One region of the Pseudomonas sp. P129 genome, then DNA from elsewhere that is predicted to be linked to it. Evidence: predicted binding sites of a transcription regulator. Region 1 holds the regulator's gene; the other holds the start of a gene.
The links. The regulator sigma-54, encoded in region 1, starts transcription at its own class of promoters, with help from an activator protein. The targets are predictions, from matches to a motif close to ANTGGCATNNANNTTGCTNT.

Region 1 (9,075 bases):
CGAGGTCATGACGCTTCATGGCAAGACCGCCCATGCCGAGATGCTCGCCGCCGAGGCGCTGAAAATCATGGAGGACAACAAAATCAGTGCGCTTGTTGTCGTAGACCAGAACGACCGGCCGGTTGGCGCATTCAACCTGCAGGATCTCCTGCGCGCAGGCGTCATGTAATGGAAACCGAAATAATGACTCAGGATCTCATGCAACGCGGCAAGGCCATCAAGCTGGCAGTCTTCGATGTCGATGGCGTGCTGACCGATGGCCGCCTTTACTTCATGGAAGACGGCAGCGAGATCAAGACATTCAATACCCTCGACGGCCAGGGCATTAAAATGCTGATAGCCTCGGGCGTCACCACGGCGATCATCAGTGGCCGCAAGACCGCGATAGTCGAGCGCCGGGCAAAGAGCCTGGGCATTGAACACCTGTTCCAGGGACGTGAAGACAAGCTGGTGGTGCTGGACAAGTTGCTTGCAGAACTCAACCTTAGTTACGAACAGGTCGCCTATCTGGGTGATGATCTGCCAGACTTGCCCGTTATCAGACGCGTCGGCCTGGGCATGGCGGTGGCCAATGCTGCCGGCTTTGTCCGCGAGCATGCACACGGGATAACCAGGGCGCGAGGCGGCGAAGGTGCAGCGCGCGAATTCTGCGAACTGATTCTGAATGCGCAAGGCAACCTTGAAGCGGCTCACTCCGCCTATTTATAGAAGCCATTATGTTCACTAAAAAAATTCGCAAGTTCCTGCTTCTCGGGGTACTGGCGCTGCTGCTGGCAGCGGTCGGTTACTGGAACATCAGCCCGGAAAGCTTCATGGATCAACCGGTCTCGACGGTCGACGACACGGTCATCGACTACTATGCAATCAACGCCCACAGCGTTCAGTACCTGCCCGACGGCACACTTCAGTACGACATGACCTCCGACAAGGTGGAGCATGTGAAAGCCACTGACGTGACCCTGCTGACTACGCCCGACCTGCACATGTACCGCGGCGGCGAGTTTCCCTGGCACGTGCAGAGCAAGAAAGGCGAGGTTTCGTCCGGCGGCGACCAGGTCGAGCTGATCGATTCCGTGCGCGTCGAACGTACCGATGAAAAACAACGTACGACTATTATCACCAGTAGTCGCATGACCGTATTCCCTCAGAAGCAATATGCGCAGACCGACCAAGACGTTAGAATCGACGGCGCAGGCGGTGTGACCACGGCCAAGGGAATGAAAGCGTATTTGAAAGACAGCAGGATGGACCTGCTGTCCAACGTAAGAGGACAGTATGAGGCTCGTTAAAACTCTTCCTTTATTGCTCGGCCTGGGCGCAGCACTGGGAAGCGCGAGCGCCTGGTCCCTGCCAACCGACCGAGATCAGCCTATCCACATCCAGTCTGACGATGCTCAGCTCGATGACAAGAAAGGCGTGGCGACTTACAAGGGCAATGTCATCATCACTCAGGGCTCGATGAAAATCACGGGCAACACCGTGACAATCACGCGTAATGCCCAGGGCGAAGTCGACGTATTTACCTCCGTCGGCAATCTGGCCTACTACGAGCAGAAGCCTGCCGTGGACAAGCCGATCGTGCAGGCCTATGCCGTCACCATCCAGTATTACGCCGGCCAGGACCGTATCGTCCTGATCGACAAGGCCAAGGTCATCAATGACGGCAACACCTCGGAAGGCGAGAAAATCGTCTACGACACGGTCAGACAGGTCGTCAGTGCCGGTCGGGCCAATGGCGGCGCCAAGGTGACCACGCCACGTCCGCGTATCGACATGGTCATCCAGCCGAAAAAGAAAACCGATCAACCTCAGAAGGCCCAGTAAATGGCGACGCTCAAAGCCCAGCATCTGGCTAAAAGCTACAAAAGCCGGCAGGTCGTGCGCGATGTGAGCATCTCCATCGACAGCGGCCAGATCGTCGGCCTGCTGGGCCCGAACGGCGCCGGCAAGACCACCTGCTTCTACATGATCGTGGGTCTGGTCCAGGCTGATCAGGGGCGCGTGCTGATTGACGATCTGGATGTCAGCCATCAACCCATGCACGGTCGCGCCCGCGCAGGCATCGGCTACTTGCCTCAGGAAGCCTCGATCTTCCGCAAGCTGTCGGTGTCCGACAACATCATGGCGATTCTCGAGACCCGCAAGGAGCTCGATGCCGGTGCTCGCCGCAAGGAGCTGGAAAGCCTCCTGCAGGAGTTCCACATCACCCATATCCGTGACAACCTGGGCATGAGCCTGTCGGGTGGTGAACGTCGCCGTGTGGAAATCGCCCGGGCTCTGGCCACCGCGCCTAAATTCATCCTGCTGGATGAACCGTTTGCAGGTGTCGACCCTATTTCGGTAGGCGACATCAAGCAGATCATTCACCATCTCAAGGCCAAGGGTATCGGTGTACTGATCACTGACCACAACGTCCGGGAAACGCTGGATATCTGCGAAACAGCCTACATCGTCAACGATGGACAGCTGATTGCGGAAGGCGATTCGGAGACCATTCTGGCGAATCAGCTGGTGAAAGAGGTCTACCTCGGCCACGAGTTCCGCCTTTAATCGACTGCCCTTTGCGCTTCGCAGCCGATTGATGCCTACGCAGTGTATTGACAACATTTTATTTGTCATATCACTCTAGGCAAACGCACAGGTTTCAGGCATATAATTTGCTTAAGTTGGCGCCACGGCGCCTGTAGTAGATGGCGCATGCGCGCCGGCGAATAAGGTGTTTAGCCCCTGCCATGAAACCATCGCTAGTCTTGAGAATGGGCCAGCAGCTGACGATGACACCGCAGCTGCAACAGGCAATCCGCTTACTTCAGCTTTCCACTCTGGATCTCCAGCAGGAGATCCAGGAGGCGCTGGAGTCAAACCCTATGCTGGAGCGGCAGGAAGAAGGCGACGACTTCGACCATTCCGACCCGCTTGCCGACAACATCGAACAAAAGCCCAACCCCGACGTTCAGGAACCGACCTATCAGGAATCCGCGCCTACCGTGGACAACCTTGAAGAAGGTGAATGGAACGAACGCATTCCCAACGAGCTGCCCGTCGATACCGCATGGGAAGACATCTACCAGACCAGCGCCAGCAGCCTGCCAAGCAACGATGACGACGAGTGGGACTTCACCACGCGCACCTCTGTGGGCGAAAGCCTGCAAAGCCACCTGCTGTGGCAACTGAATGTCGCGCCGATGTCCGACAAGGACCGTCTGGTAGCGGTTACGCTGATCGACTGCATCAACAACCAGGGTTATCTCGACGAGACGCTCGATGAGATTCTCGAGTCCTTCGACCCCGAACTGGACATCGAGCTCGACGAGATCGAAGCCGTACTGCACCGCATCCAGCAGTTTGAACCTGCCGGCATCGGCGCTCGCAACCTGAGCGAATGCCTGCTGCTGCAACTGCGCCAGCTGCCAGCAAAAACACCCTGGCTGACAGAAGCACAACGCCTGGTCAGCGACTACATCGACCTGCTCGGAAGCCGCGACTACGGCCAGCTGATGCGACGCATGAAGCTCAAGGAAGACGAGCTGCGTCAGGTCATCGAACTGGTGCAGAGCCTCAACCCGCGTCCAGGCTCGCAGATCGAATCCACAGAAGCCGAATACGTCATTCCGGATGTGATCGTGCGCAAGGACAATGAACGCTGGCTAGTCGAACTCAATCAGGAGTCGGTGCCGCGCCTGCGCGTCAATCCGCAATACGCGGGCTTCGTACGGCGCGCCGATACCAGCGCAGACAACACCTTCATGCGCAATCAGTTGCAGGAAGCGCGCTGGTTCATCAAGAGCCTGCAAAGCCGCAACGAAACGTTGATGAAGGTCGCCACGCAAATCGTCGAACATCAGCGCGGTTTTCTCGAGTACGGCGACGAGGCCATGAAGCCGCTCGTCCTGCACGACATCGCCGAGGCAGTGGGCATGCACGAGTCGACCATCTCACGCGTAACCACCCAGAAGTTCATGCACACCCCACGCGGCATTTACGAGCTGAAATACTTCTTCTCAAGCCATGTGAGCACCTCCGAGGGCGGTGAATGCTCGTCCACGGCAATTCGCGCAATCATCAAAAAACTGGTTGCGGCGGAAAATCAGAAAAAGCCGTTGAGTGATAGCAAGATCGCTGGTTTACTGGAGGCACAAGGCATTCAAGTAGCCCGTCGCACAGTCGCCAAGTACCGTGAGTCTCTCGGGATCGCCCCTTCCAGTGAGCGTAAGCGGCTGATGTGATGCAGGCCGAGCCACAGCGTCCCAGAGGCATGCGCCATGCCTGCCTCTTTATGCACTGGCAAAGGAGAAAGCTGTATGCAAGTCAACATCAGTGGACACCAACTGGAAGTGACCAAACCCCTTCGTGAATACGTTGAGCTCAAGCTCAAGAAGCTCGAGGGGCATTTTGACAAGATTACCAACGTGCAGGTCACGATGACGGTCGAAAAGCTCAAGCAGAAGATCGAAGCCACGTTGCACATCCATGGTGGAGAGGTCGTTGCCAATGCTGAACATGATGACATGTATGCTGCCATCGACCTGCTCACTGACAAGCTAGACCGACAATTGCTCAAGCATAAGGAAAAGCAGCAAAGCATCCTCAAAGGTGCGGCCGCTCGCTAACGCCCATTTAATGATCCGAATCGAAAATATCCTGACTCCCGGCCGCTCCCTTGTGAACGTGCCGGGCGGCAGTAAAAAGCGTGTACTCGAAGAAATTGCCAACCTGATCGGCCGTGAAGTGCCGGGCATGGTGTCGGACACAGTATTCGCAAGTCTCGTCGCCCGGGAAAAACTGGGCTCGACCGGTTTTGGCAACGGTATTGCCATCCCCCACTGCCGCCTCGCTGACTGCAGCGAGCCTGTCAGTGCAGTGATTCACCTCTCCACCCCTGTGGATTTCGACGCCATCGATGGTGCGCCGGTCGACCTGCTGTTCGTCTTGCTGGTCCCGCAAGCTGCCACCGATGAACACCTGGAGCTGCTGCGCCAGATCGCCAGCATGCTCGACGACAAAGATGTGCGTAAGCGCCTGCGCAGTGCCGAAAGCGCTGAGGCGCTTTATCAAGTGGTGCTGGACGTGCAGAACGGAAACTGACCATGCGCATGATCATCGTCAGCGGTCGCTCCGGCTCAGGCAAGAGTACGGCGCTCGATGTGCTGGAAGACAACGGCTTTTACTGTGTCGATAACCTGCCGGCCGGCCTGTTGCCGGAGCTGGCCGAACGCGCGCTGATCAACACCGAACTCGCCGAACCCTTGCTGGCGGTTTCGATAGATGCCCGCAATCTGCCCAGCCACCTGACCCGTTTTCCGCAGATGCTGGATGAAGTACGCTCGCGCAATATTCAGTGCGACGTGCTGTATCTGGATGCAGACGAAGCCACCCTGCTCAAGCGCTTCTCGGAAACCCGGCGCCGCCACCCGCTGAGCACGGCAGATCGTTCGCTGGCCGAAGCGATACGTGATGAAACCGCACTGCTTGGCCCGATCATCGATCTGGCCGACCTGAAGATCAACACCACCCACCTGAATCTCTATCAGTTGCGCGACGCGCTCAAGCTTCGTCTGCTGAACAAGCCCGAGCCAGGCACTGCATTTCTGATCGAGTCCTTTGGTTTCAAGCGCGGCATGCCTGTCGATGCAGACCTGGTATTCGATGTGCGCTGCCTGCCCAATCCGTACTGGAAGCCAGAACTGCGCGACCACTCGGGGCTTGAACAACCCGTTATCGACTACCTGTCGGTGCAGCCTGACGTCGAAGAAATGTTTCAGGACATCTTCGCTTACCTGAACAAATGGCTACCCCGGTTTGCAGCCAGTAACCGTTCTTACGTTACCATTGCCATCGGCTGTACCGGCGGACACCATCGTTCGGTCTACCTGACCGAGCGGCTTGGTCAGGTCTTGCAACAATCACTCAAGAACGTTCAGGTCCGCCACCGCGACCTCAGCTGAAGGATTTTCACTGCGATGCCCGCTCGTCAAATCACCATCATCAACAAACTGGGCCTGCACGCCCGCGCTGCCGCCAAATTCGTCGGGGTCGCAGGCAAGTTTCCCTGCAAGATCAGGGTCGGCCGCACTCCGGAGAGCATGGTCGACGGTAAAAGCATCATGGCCGTGATGATGCTGGCTGCCGGCAAGGGCACCGAGATCCACCTGAACACCGAAGGCGAATTCGAACAGGAAGCGCTTGATGGCCTGATCGAGCTGATCGACAACCGGTTTGATGAGGGCGAATAAGCCCTCGTACAAACGCGGTATCCGTCACCACCAGCCTTGCACGCGCATCCAGCTCAGCCCGTGGGCAATCAGTAGCGCCATACCCGCCAACAGCAGCACGCTCCCGACTGCCAGACGAAATAACCGCACATTGCTGAGCGTGAGGAATCCGGAGCGCATACGCCGCCTTGGGTCCGGCTGCCAGGCTCAGGCCAGAGCGGCCTGATAACGGCGGGACACCTCATCCCAATTGATCACGTTGTAGAACGCATTGATGTATTCGGGACGACGGTTCTGATAGCGCAGGTAGTAAGCGTGCTCCCACACGTCCAGCCCCAGAATCGGCGTGTTGCCGTTCATCAGCGGGCTGTCCTGGTTACCACTGCTTTCCACCACCAGCTTTTTGTCAGGCGTGACGCTCAGCCATGCCCAGCCACTGCCGAAACGGGTCAATGCGGCCTTGGTGAATGCCTCCTTGAAGCTTTCGTAGCCACCCAGTTGCTCATTGATGGCAGACGCGACAGCGCCCGTGGGCAAGCCGCCGCCGCCCGGCACCATGACTTCCCAGAACAACGAGTGATTGGCATGGCCGCCACCCTGATTGATCACCGCTGGACGCAGGTTTTCAGGCAACTGCTGGACACTGGCCACCAGCTTCTCCACCGACCAGTCGGCGAACTCCGTCCCTTCGACCGCGGCATTGAGGTTATTGATGTACGTCTGGTGATGCTTGGTGTAGTGGATTTCCATGGTTTGCGCATCGATATGTGGTTCAAGGGCATCGTATGCGTAAGGCAGTGCAGGCAAGGTGTATGGCATTTCAATGTGCTCCGTAGAAAAGTCCGGAAGGGCTTGCCGAATGGCGCTGTAGCGATGAACGGGTGTGCTCGCTGCCGCTGTTCAGCAACCGATGAGTGCGCGGGTATTCGCCGTGTTCGCTGATGAAACTCAGCAGCTCGGCGTATGTTTTGCTGCTGTGGCGCAAGGCTGCCTCGCGTAACGCGGGCGGGAGGCGTTGATTCTGCATGGTCTGCAACAGGTGCTGGTGGATGGCACACAGGTACTCGGCGCTCTCCTCCGGCTGGCCCAGACTCAGGTGCAGATCCGCCAGGTTATGGTGAGAAATCACACAGGCCGCGACCGCTTCATCGACATCCGCCCAGCGCTCGAACAAGACCTGCGCCAACGCCAGCGCCTGAAGGTACAACTCGCGAGCTTCGACCCAGTCGCCAAGATTGAAACAGCGATTGGCCAGCTCGATGGTGCGTTTCCAATGCTGCATGAGGTACCTCCAGGAACATTGACTGGGCAGCGACCATGGGCCGGGGCGGGGCGCTCAATCGCGCCAGGTAACGCCCCTCGGCGAGGTAATGCTCGATCAGCCGAGGCTCGTCGGTTTCAAGCGCACAACGAATCCGCAGACTCAAGCCACGCTGGTTTCCAGATAAGACAACTCGTGCAGAACAGACCCCATGATCGCAGTTCATTTTAGAAATGATATTCATTATTAAATGAGATACAGAATCAACACAAGCCCGATCGCTTCACCGCCTTGCGCCGGTGAGCGTGAACATGCTTTGAGGGAGACGTAACACGCGGGTTCGGACGAAGGTTATGGGCGGCCAAAACCGGAGGTGGATGGGTGACGCAGAGCGTCACGAACGGCATTCCCACGCGGGAGCGTGAGGAACGATCAGCCTGACTATCGTGCGGCGCTCCGCGTCGCATGCCTTTCCGGACGCTCTGCGCCCTCTTGACGACGCAGAGCGTCGTGAACTGCACTCCCACGCTGGAGCGTAGGGAACGATAACCTCAACTATCGTGCGGCGCTCCGCGTCGCATGCCTTTCCGGACGCTCTGCGTCCTCTTGCGACGCAGAGCGTCGAGCACTGCACTCCCACGCTGGAGCGTGCGGAACGACCATCGCAACTATCGTGCGGCGCTCCGCGTCGCATGCCTTTCTAGAAGCTCAGCGTCATCCTGGCGACGCAGAGCGTCGTGAACTGCATTCCCACGCTGGAGCGTAGGGAACGATAACCTCAACTATCGTGCGGCGCTCCGCGTCGCATGCCTTTCCGGACGCTCTGCGTCCTCTTGACGACGCAGAGCGTCGTGAACTGCATTCACACGCGGGAGCGTGAGGAACGATAGCCTGAATCGGGGATCTGTCAGCTCCCCGCCACCATCATGCGCTCGATCAGTACCGAGCCGGTGCGGATGTTGCTGCGCAGCTCAAGATCGCTGCCAACGGCGACGATCTGCTTGAACATGTCGCGCATGTTGCCGGCAATGGTCACTTCCTGAACCGGGAACTGAATCTCGCCGTTCTCGACCCAGAAGCCTGCCGCGCCGCGTGAATAGTCGCCGGTGACCATGTTCAGACCGCTGCCCATCAATTCGGTCACCAGCAGGCCACGTCCCATGCGCCGGATCAGCGCAGCCTGGTCGTCCGAGCCATGGCTAACGAACAGGTTGTGCACACCGCCCGCGTTGGCGGTGCTCGGCATGCCCAGCTTGCGGCCGGAATACGTGCTCAGCACATAGGAAACCAGATCGCCACCTGCCACGAACGGTTTGGCGAAGGTCGCCAGACCATCGCTGTCGAACGCCGAGCTGCCCATCGCATGCCTGAGGTGCGGGCGCTCATCAATGGTCATCCACTCAGGGAACAGGCGCTGACCCAGCGCGCCTTCGAGGAACGACGACTTGCGATACAGGGTACCCCCGGAAATGGCGCCGAGAAAGCTGCCGAACAGGCCGCCTGCCAGCTCTGCAGCAAACAGCACCGGCACTTCACAGGTCGGCACAGGACGCGCGCCCAGACGGCTCGCTGCACGCAACGCCGCCTTGCGACCAATGCTCT
Region 2 (9,075 bases), on a different contig from region 1:
TGACAGCGAACCTCGTGCGTACGATATCGTCGGGCCGATCTGCGAGACCGGCGACTTCCTCGCCAAGGGGCGCGAGCTGGCGCTGGCCGAGGGCGATCTGCTGGCCGTTCATTCAGCCGGTGCCTATGGCTTCGTCATGAGCTCGAACTACAACACCCGTGGCCGTGCCGCCGAGGTACTGGTCGACGGTTCCCAGGCTTTTGAAGTGCGTCGTCGCGAAACCGTGGCCGAGCTGTTCGCTGGCGAAAGCCTGCTGCCGGAGTAATCCCCATGCTGCTGCGTTTTACCAAGATGCACGGGCTGGGTAACGACTTCATGGTCCTGGACCTTGTGAGTCAGCACGCGCATATCTTGCCCAAGCACGCCAAACAATGGGGCGACCGCCACACCGGTATCGGTTTCGATCAGCTTTTGCTGGTCGAGGCGCCGAACAACCCGGATGTGGACTTTCGCTATCGAATCTTCAATTCCGACGGCTCCGAAGTCGAACAGTGCGGCAACGGCGCGCGCTGCTTTGCCCGCTTTGTGCTCGACAAGCGTCTGACGGCCAAGAAGCAGATACGCGTCGAGACCAAGAGCGGCATCATCGAACTGGATATCCGCAGCGACGGGCAGATCAGCGTCGATATGGGGCCGCCCAGGTTTGTCCCTGAAGAGATTCCCTTCGAAGCAGCGGAGCAGGCTACCTGTTACACCGTTGACGTCGACGGTCAGCATGTCGACATGGCGGCTGTGTCCATGGGCAATCCGCACGCTGTGCTGCGGGTCGATGACATCAATAACGCACCGGTGCATGAACTGGGGCCGAAGATCGAGCATCACCCGCGCTTTCCGGCCCGGGTCAACGTCGGCTTTCTCCACGTCGTGGACCGTCAGCGGGCACAGCTGCGTGTCTGGGAACGCGGTGCCGGGGAAACCCAGGCGTGCGGCACCGGCGCTTGTGCGGCGGCTGTCGCTGCCATCAGTCAGGGCTGGATGGACTCGCCGTTGCTGATCGACCTGCCCGGAGGGCGCCTGTCCATCGAATGGGCTGGGCCGGGACATTCTGTCATGATGACCGGCCCCGCAGTCCGGGTCTATGAAGGCCAAGTCCGTCTTTGAGTGAGTAAGTACCATGACCGATCAACCTCCCGCTTCAACAGGCACACCCTGCGAATCGCCTGTCGATAGCGCAGCGCCAGACCTTGAAGCAGAGGCGGTCATCGCCTTCCTGCTCGAGCACCCGGATTTCTTCGCCGAGCACGACGAGCTGCTGGTGTCGATGCGCATCCCGCACCAGCGTGGCGACACCGTTTCGCTGGTCGAGCGTCAGCTCAAGCTGCTGCGCGAGCGTAATATCGAAATGCGCCATCGCCTGTCGCAATTGATGGACGTCGCACGGGACAACGACCGCCTGTTCGAAAAGACCCGCCGCCTGAACCTCGCGCTGATGGATGCGACCAGCCTGGAAGAGCTGGTCATCGCCGTCGAAGACAGCCTGCGTCAGGACTTCCAGGTGCCCTTTGTCAGCCTGATCCTGTTCAGCGACAGCCCGATGCCCGTGGGGCGCTGGGTCAGCGGTGCCGACGCACAGAAAGCCATCGGCGGCCTGATTGGCGAGAAGATCATCTGCGGCGCGCTGCGTGAGCATGAACTGGCGTTTCTGTTCGGTGCAGAGCAGGGCAAGGAGGTCGGTTCGACTGCCATCGCCAGCCTCAATCATCTGGGCCTGCATGGCGTGCTGGCCATCGGCAGCCGTGATCCGCAGCATTACAAAAGCTCGGTCGGCACCCTGTTCCTCAGTTATATCGCCGATGTGCTGAGCCGCCTGCTGCCGCGCTTCGCCCACTCATTACGCTCGGTTCGCTAGCCATGGATCAGCATCTGGACGCCTACTGCATGCACCTGCGCAGTGAGCGCCAGGTGTCGCCTCACACGCTGGAAGCCTACCGACGCGACCTGGGTAAGGTCCTGGCGTATTGCCAGAAGGCACAGGTGTCGAGCTGGAGTGACCTGGATATCCAGCACCTGCGCAGCTTCACTGCCCGCCAGCACCAGCAGGGCCAGTCTTCACGCAGCCTGGCGCGGATGCTGTCGGCGGTGCGCGGCTTCTACAAGTACCTCAATCGCGAAGGCATCTGCCAGCACGACCCGGCAAACGGCCTGTCACCGCCCAAGGGCGAGCGGCGTCTGCCCAAGACCCTGGACACCGACCGTGCCGCGCAATTGCTGGATGGCGGCGTTGAAGATGATTTCCTGGCGCACCGCGACCAAGCCATCCTGGAGCTGCTGTACTCGTCAGGCTTGCGCCTCTCCGAACTGACCGGTCTGAATCTGGACCAGCTGGACCTGCGTGACGGACTGGTGCAGGTGCTGGGTAAGGGCAGCAAGACCCGCGTATTGCCTGTGGGCAGCAAGGCACGCCAGGCACTGGAAGTCTGGCTGCCGCTGCGCGCCCTCACCAATCCGCAGGACGACGCGGTATTTGTCAGCCAGCAAGGCAAGCGCCTCGGCCCGCGCGCCATTCAGGTGCGACTCAAGGCAGCCGGTGAGCGAGAGCTGGGGCAGAATCTGCACCCGCACATGTTGCGGCACTCCTTCGCCAGTCATCTGCTCGAATCGTCACAGGACCTGCGCGCCGTGCAGGAGCTGCTCGGTCATGCGGATATCAAGACCACGCAGATATATACACACCTGGACTTCCAGCATTTGGCTACTGTTTATGACAGCGCCCATCCCCGAGCCAAACGTAAAGGAGCTGCAGATGATTAAGCTGGTGACGTTTGATCTTGACGACACGCTCTGGGACACCGCCCCTGCCATTGCCGGTGCCGAAGTCACGCTGCGTGACTGGCTGGGCGAACACGCGCCCAGGCTGGGAGCGGTTCCTGTCGAACACCTGTGGGAAATCCGCTCGCGTCTGGTGGCCGAAGACCCGTCCTTCAAGCACCGCATCAGCGCCTTGCGCCGCCGCGTGCTGTTCCATGCGCTCGAAGATGCCGGCTACGACCCGGACGAGGCGCAGGACCTGGCCGACCGCGGCTTTGAAGTGTTCCTGCAGGGCCGTCATCAGGTGCAGATTTTCCCTGAGGTGCAACCGATGCTGGAAATTCTCGCCAAGACCTTCACGCTCGGCGTGATTACCAATGGCAATGCCGATGTGCGCCGTCTGGGGCTGGCGGACTACTTTGCCTTCGCGCTGTGCGCCGAAGACCTGGGCATCGGCAAGCCTGATCCGGCACCGTTCGTGGAGGCGCTACGCCGCGCAAGGGTCGATGCCGGCGCGGCGGTGCATGTCGGTGACCATCCCAAGGACGATATCGCAGGTGCCCAGCAGGCCGGCATGCGCGCCATCTGGTACAACCCGCAAGGCAAGGTCTGGGATGCGGATCGACTGCCGGATGCCGAGATCCACAACCTGTCGCAACTGCCCGAGGTGCTGGCGCGCTGGGCCTGAAAGCACACTGACAGGCGCGCATAGAAAAGCCCGCAGCGACGGCGGGCTTTTCTCATACAGTCATGCAGCCTCAGATAGGGCGGCTACCGTATTTGTTGTCAGGCTTCTTGGGCGGATCGGCGACCACGTTGGCCTCCACTTCCTGCACCTTGCCGCCACGCGCCAGGAATTCTTCCATGGCACGTGCCAGAGCATCACGCTCCTTGTTCTTGGCTTCCACGCTGGGCAGTTCATCGACCGAGACTGCAGCCTTGGCCTTGCCTTTTGCGGCAGGTGCCGGAACGTCATCGTCTACTTCGACCGGGTCGTCGCCGGGAGCAGCTGCAAGCTCCTCACCGTCCTCTTCGTTTTCCAGGTCGTCTTCCAGATCGTCCTTAATATCGTCGTCGTCGCTCATGTTGTACCTCATGACTTGCGAAAGCTGATTAGTTATAGCCCAACCGCCCAGAATTGCTAAGGCAACCGGAAAAATTCAACAACCGCTGACCTCAGCGGTTATGTCCACTCACCCTGAAGGGTGGCCAGGACGTTACGAGACCCACCAGCGTCTCGATGTTCGCCCAGGTAAATACCTTGCCAGGTGCCCAGCGCCAGCCGCCCTGCCGTAACCGGCAACAGCAACTGGCAGCCCAGCAGACTGGCCTTGAAATGCGCTGGCAAGTCATCAGGGCCTTCGTCGTCATGTTCGTAGCCGTCCACGCCCTGGGGCACCAGACGGTTGAAAAAACGCTCAAAGTCGCGACGTACCGCCGGGTCGGCATTTTCGTTGACGGTCAACGAAGCCGAGGTATGTTGCAGCCATACATGCAGTAGCCCGACACGACAACCGCGCAACGGGGGCAACCCCGCGACTATCTCGTCAGTCACCAGATGGAACCCGCGGGGCCTGGCCCGCAAGGCAATCCTGGATTGATGCCACATACCGTTCTCCGCACCTTCGGCGCGCATTCTAACTCGACTGAGAAAAAAGCAAAGCGCGCAATAAACCGGCTTCCCTGCAAGTTGACGAAGACGGTGGCAACCTCGTTACCTGCGCTGTGTCACGGTGCCGAGATCATTGACACGGGCAAGATCAATGACAGCAAAAAGCGGCGGTATATCCACAAACGTCAGACAAAAAAAATGCCCGGAGACCGGGCATTCTTTTTTGCGTAGGCCAAAGCTTACAAGTTGTAGCCACGCTCGTTGTGTTGCGCAAGGTCCAGACCGACAGACTCTTCCTCGTCGGTGACGCGCAGACCCATCACCGCATCCAGCACCTTGAGGATGATGAAGGTCACGATTGCGGTGTAGACAACGGTGAACGCGACGCCCTTGAACTGAATCCAGACCTGAGCACCGATGTCGGTCACGGTGCCGAAGCCGCCCAGTGCAGGTGCTGCGAATACACCGGTCAGGATGGCGCCGACGATACCGCCGATGCCGTGAACGCCGAACGCATCCAGGGAGTCGTCGTAGCCCAGCTTGCGCTTGAGGCTGGTCGCGCAGAAGAAGCAGATCACGCCTGCTGCCAGACCGATGATCAGCGCGCCCATCGGGCCGACGGTACCGGCCGCAGGGGTAACGGCAACCAGGCCGGCAACCACACCAGAGGCAATACCCAGAGCACTTGGCTTACCGTGAGTCAGCCACTCGGCAAACATCCAGCCCAATGCGGCGGCCGCGGTAGCGATTTGAGTGACCAGCATGGCCATACCGGCAGTACCGTTGGCTGCAGCGGCGGAACCGGCGTTGAAGCCGAACCAGCCGACCCAGAGCATCGCTGCGCCGATCAGGGTGTAACCCAGGTTGTGCGGCGCCATCGGCGTGGTCGGGAAGCCTTTGCGCTTGCCCAGTACCAGGCACGCTACCAGACCGGCTACACCGGCGTTGATATGTACGACGGTACCGCCAGCGAAGTCCAGAACGCCCCAGTCCCACAACAGGCCACCGACGCCGCCCCAGACCATGTGGGCGATTGGCGCGTAGACCAGAGTGAACCAGATACCCATGAACACCAGCATCGCGGAGAACTTCATGCGTTCTGCGAAGGCGCCGACAATCAGGGCAGGGGTGATGATCGCGAAGGTCATCTGGAAGGTGACGAACACCGCCTCAGGGAACAACGCAGCAGGACCGGTAATGCTTGCCGGCGTGATGCCTGCCAGGAACGCTTTACCCATACCGCCAAAGAAGGAATTGAAGTTGACGACGCCCGCTTCCATACCGGTTGTGTCAAACGCGATGCTGTAGCCGTAGACGACCCACAGGATGCTGATCAGACCGGTGATGGCGAAGCACTGCATCATCACCGACAGAATGTTCTTGGAACGAACCATGCCGCCGTAGAACAGCGCGAGACCGGGGATGGTCATGAACAGGACCAGAGCGGTCGAGGTCAGCATCCATGCAGTGTCGCCAGAGTTCAGCACCGGCTCGGCCACTGGATCAGCCGCCAGGGCAAGACCAGGTAATGCGAGGGACAACAGGGCACCGAGCCCTGCGAATTGACGCAGAGTCATATTGTTTTCTCCTGGGGCGTTGGGTTTGGCGGCTTAAATAGCGTCTGTATCGGTCTCGCCGGTACGGATGCGGATGGCCTGTTCCAGATTGACCACGAAAATCTTGCCGTCACCGATCTTGCCAGTGTTGGCGGCCTTGGTTATGGCTTCGATGACACGATCCAGATCCTTGTCATCGATGGCGACATCGATCTTCACTTTGGGAAGGAAGTCGACGACGTATTCAGCACCGCGATAAAGCTCAGTGTGACCCTTCTGACGCCCGAAGCCTTTGACTTCAGTGACGGTGATGCCCTGCACGCCGATTTCAGACAACGACTCGCGAACGTCATCCAGTTTGAACGGCTTGATGATGGCAGTGACTAGCTTCATGAAAACTTTCTCCCGAATTTGGTGGACTTGCCCCAGGAAAACAAACCCGACTCAAGTCTAAGCGCAGTGTCTGGCTTTGTAACGTGTCGGCCGCCTGATCAGGCCAGACCCACTCCAGAAAACCGCTTCTGACGAAACACTTCCCCGCTCCGCCTGCCGCACTGCATTCGTCACAGCGACTGCATCAGTGCATGGGTCATAAGCCACTAAGCAGAAAGCTTGCCATCTCGCGAATATTCATTGAATACAGGCTCTTGGGCTGGTTTTGCACAACCTTGCAGGGTCTATCATGGAGCTAATGCACAGCAATGGTGCTCATGTGCCCGTCACTGCGCTCCATAAGCGTGCATTGCGCCCTCGGGATTGACTATAGACACTGCGTGTTACACTGCCGCCCTCTGATTCAGGAAAATAACCATGCTCGCGCCCAAAGCCTTTCTCGACGCTCTCAGCGGCCACGCCTCTCGCCTGTTCAATGGCGAAACGCCTGTATCGCGCAACGAATTCGAAACCCAGTTCAAGGCCCTGCTGCAAAGCGGCTTCAGCAAACTGGATCTGGTCAGCCGTGAAGAGTTCGACAGCCAGATGGCCGTCCTCGCCCGCACCCGCGCCCGCCTGGAAGCGCTGGAGGCCAAGATGGCCGAGCTGGAAGAGAAGGCTGGCGGGGCCGCAGGGACTGAAAAAGCCGAATAAGGGTTTCCTTGTTTTACTCAGTGCGCTGCAGCGCTGAACGTTGTCATGCACAACGGGGCAGGCACCTGACCTGCTCGCGAAGCGAGATGCTCAAACGTGTACTGGCCTTCGCGTCGCAGCCATGAATCGCTCCGGATTTCAGTGATACAGTTTCGCGCCGAAATACGCTAACGTCTCGGCGCGCCAGTCATGGGCTGGCCACTCCTCCCGGCTATTCGAACGTTCTATGGATGGAAGCATGACTGACAAACGTCCCCTTATTCACTGCTCCCTGGCCGCAACCCTGTGGTTGTGTGTCGGCACGTCGGTTTTCGCTCAGGACACGGCACTGCATTCCGGCAAGTACGAGCAGTTGATGCTGGCCGTGACGCCTGATCATCAGGTCGAGGGTTATTACTCGGAGACGCGCGGCGAAACATTCAGCTGTGCGTTCTATCTGCAAGGCAAGGTCGAGGCCGGGGAGGGCGCAGCGGTGTCGTCCTGGCTGGATGACGTCTATCCGGGAACACTAAAGGCCTCGGCTGATGGCGTGGTGCTGACGATCGAGCAAGGCCGGCAGCACCCCGGCTGCATGAACGTGTTGGCGCCGGACATCGCCACCGGCCTGGAGCTGACCCGGACCGCCAGCAGGCAGTGGGTCGGTCTGGTGACCGTCACGGCGGACAAGGCCTGGCTGCAAAAAACACCGAATGCCAAAGGCACCCGAGGCGCCTATATCGTCAAGGATGACGTTGTCGGGGTTCTGGCATTCAAGGATGGCGCGGCTCAGGTCGAGTTCATCAATGCCGATGATCGCTCGTTTACCGGGTGGATCAGTCAGGACCAATATGCGCGGTTGGCCGCGCCCGGCCGCTGATGTCGGACGGGGAGGTCAGCCAATCTGCCGCACTCGGCTGAGATCTGTCGAGGGCGGGCAGCCAAACTGGCGGCTGTACTCCCTGCTGAATTGCGAAGGGCTTTCATAGCCGACGCGATAGCAGGCGCTGGAGGCGTCCAGGCCTTCATTGATGATCAGCCGTCGAGCTTCTTGCAGGCGCAGCTTTTTCTGGTACTGCAACGGGCTCATGGCGGTCAGCGCCTTGAATCGGTGGTGCAGCGTCGAATTGCCCAGGTTGGCCAGGCGCGCCAGCTCGTCGATGCGCAGCGGCTCGGTGTAATGACTGTTCAGCCAGTCGACCGCCCGCGTAACGCGATGCGTCTGCGAATCCCCGACCGCGATTTCGTAGAGTCGCCGCCCATTGTTGCCGCGCAGCAGCCGGTAGTAGAGCTCCCGAAGTGCAAGGGGCGCGAGCATAGCGATGTCGCGAGGCGTGTCGAGCAGGCGCACCAGCCGCAACACCGTCTCCAGCAATGGCTGATCCATTTGCTCAAGAAACAGGCCCCGCTGCGGCTCGTCCGGAACGCCGTTCAATGGCGCTTCCGCAATGAGCTGGGCAATGTGCGCAGGCTCGAAATCCAGACGAATACACAGATAGGGCGCCTCGCCACTCGCTTCCAGCACGCGCCCGGCGACCGGCACTGTCACCGCGACGACCAGGTAGCTGAGCGGGTCGTACACATACTGCTCATCGCCCAGCGCAACCTCCTTGCGACCTTGAACGATCACGCAAAGGGCTGGCCGATGCAGCGCATGAATCAACTCTGACGGGGCGTCGCAGCGGATAACGTGCAGCGGCGCAACAGCGGTTTCATAAACACCGGGTGCCGCAAAGCGCTGCGTCAGCAACTGGATGATTTCACTCCGGCAAACATCGGTGCCCGGAGCGCTCGCAGCATTAGGTGTATCCATGAAGCACCCCGTCTCAAGTCAGTGTTGCTGCACGCCCATCCTTTGCATCGAACTCCATCATAGCGGCCATTGCGCAGCGATTCTGCGTGCGGCAGACCCACAGACAGGAATAGGCAAGTGTCGCGCAGGTATCGGCATGCACGCAGTGATCAGCGACTCGTAGCATGGCCATCGCAATCAGTTTGAGCCGCGCGCTGAAACTGAGCCAACGATGACTTCACGAGGAAAGCCAGTCATGTCGAACATTCAAGGCAAGGTTGTACTGATCACCGGCGCCAGCAGTG

Region 2: a site for sigma-54 is predicted at 6,517-6,536, ahead of glnK (P-II family nitrogen regulator). Genes of this name have one in related genera too.

The regions. Positions count from the first base shown of each region.
Region 1 is NZ_JAGPYS010000001.1:489,278-498,352, reverse strand. Features, by position in the region: gene KBY02_RS02240 (KpsF/GutQ family sugar-phosphate isomerase) at 1-169, shown strand, start outside; gene KBY02_RS02235 (KdsC family phosphatase) at 169-708, shown strand; gene lptC (LPS export ABC transporter periplasmic protein LptC) at 717-1,289, shown strand; gene lptA (lipopolysaccharide transport periplasmic protein LptA) at 1,276-1,824, shown strand; gene lptB (LPS export ABC transporter ATP-binding protein) at 1,825-2,550, shown strand; gene KBY02_RS02215 (RNA polymerase factor sigma-54) at 2,733-4,226, shown strand; gene hpf (ribosome hibernation-promoting factor, HPF/YfiA family) at 4,302-4,610, shown strand; gene ptsN (PTS IIA-like nitrogen regulatory protein PtsN) at 4,621-5,085, shown strand; gene rapZ (RNase adapter RapZ) at 5,088-5,945, shown strand; gene KBY02_RS02195 (HPr family phosphocarrier protein) at 5,961-6,233, shown strand; gene KBY02_RS26100 (hypothetical protein) at 6,258-6,392, opposite strand; gene KBY02_RS02190 (superoxide dismutase) at 6,420-7,031, opposite strand; gene KBY02_RS02185 (tetratricopeptide repeat protein) at 7,033-7,494, opposite strand; gene pmbA (metalloprotease PmbA) at 8,381-9,075, opposite strand, start outside.
Region 2 is NZ_JAGPYS010000007.1:84,473-93,547, forward strand. Features, by position in the region: gene lysA (diaminopimelate decarboxylase) at 1-265, shown strand, start outside; gene dapF (diaminopimelate epimerase) at 271-1,101, shown strand; gene KBY02_RS17325 (DUF484 family protein) at 1,115-1,849, shown strand; gene xerC (tyrosine recombinase XerC) at 1,852-2,751, shown strand; gene KBY02_RS17335 (HAD family hydrolase) at 2,744-3,436, shown strand; gene sutA (transcriptional regulator SutA) at 3,507-3,833, opposite strand; gene KBY02_RS17345 (secondary thiamine-phosphate synthase enzyme YjbQ) at 3,932-4,357, opposite strand; gene KBY02_RS17350 (ammonium transporter) at 4,600-5,937, opposite strand; gene glnK (P-II family nitrogen regulator) at 5,971-6,309, opposite strand; gene KBY02_RS17360 (accessory factor UbiK family protein) at 6,727-7,002, shown strand; gene KBY02_RS17365 (hypothetical protein) at 7,241-7,858, shown strand; gene KBY02_RS17370 (AraC family transcriptional regulator) at 7,874-8,791, opposite strand; gene KBY02_RS17375 (SDR family oxidoreductase) at 9,027-9,075, shown strand, end outside.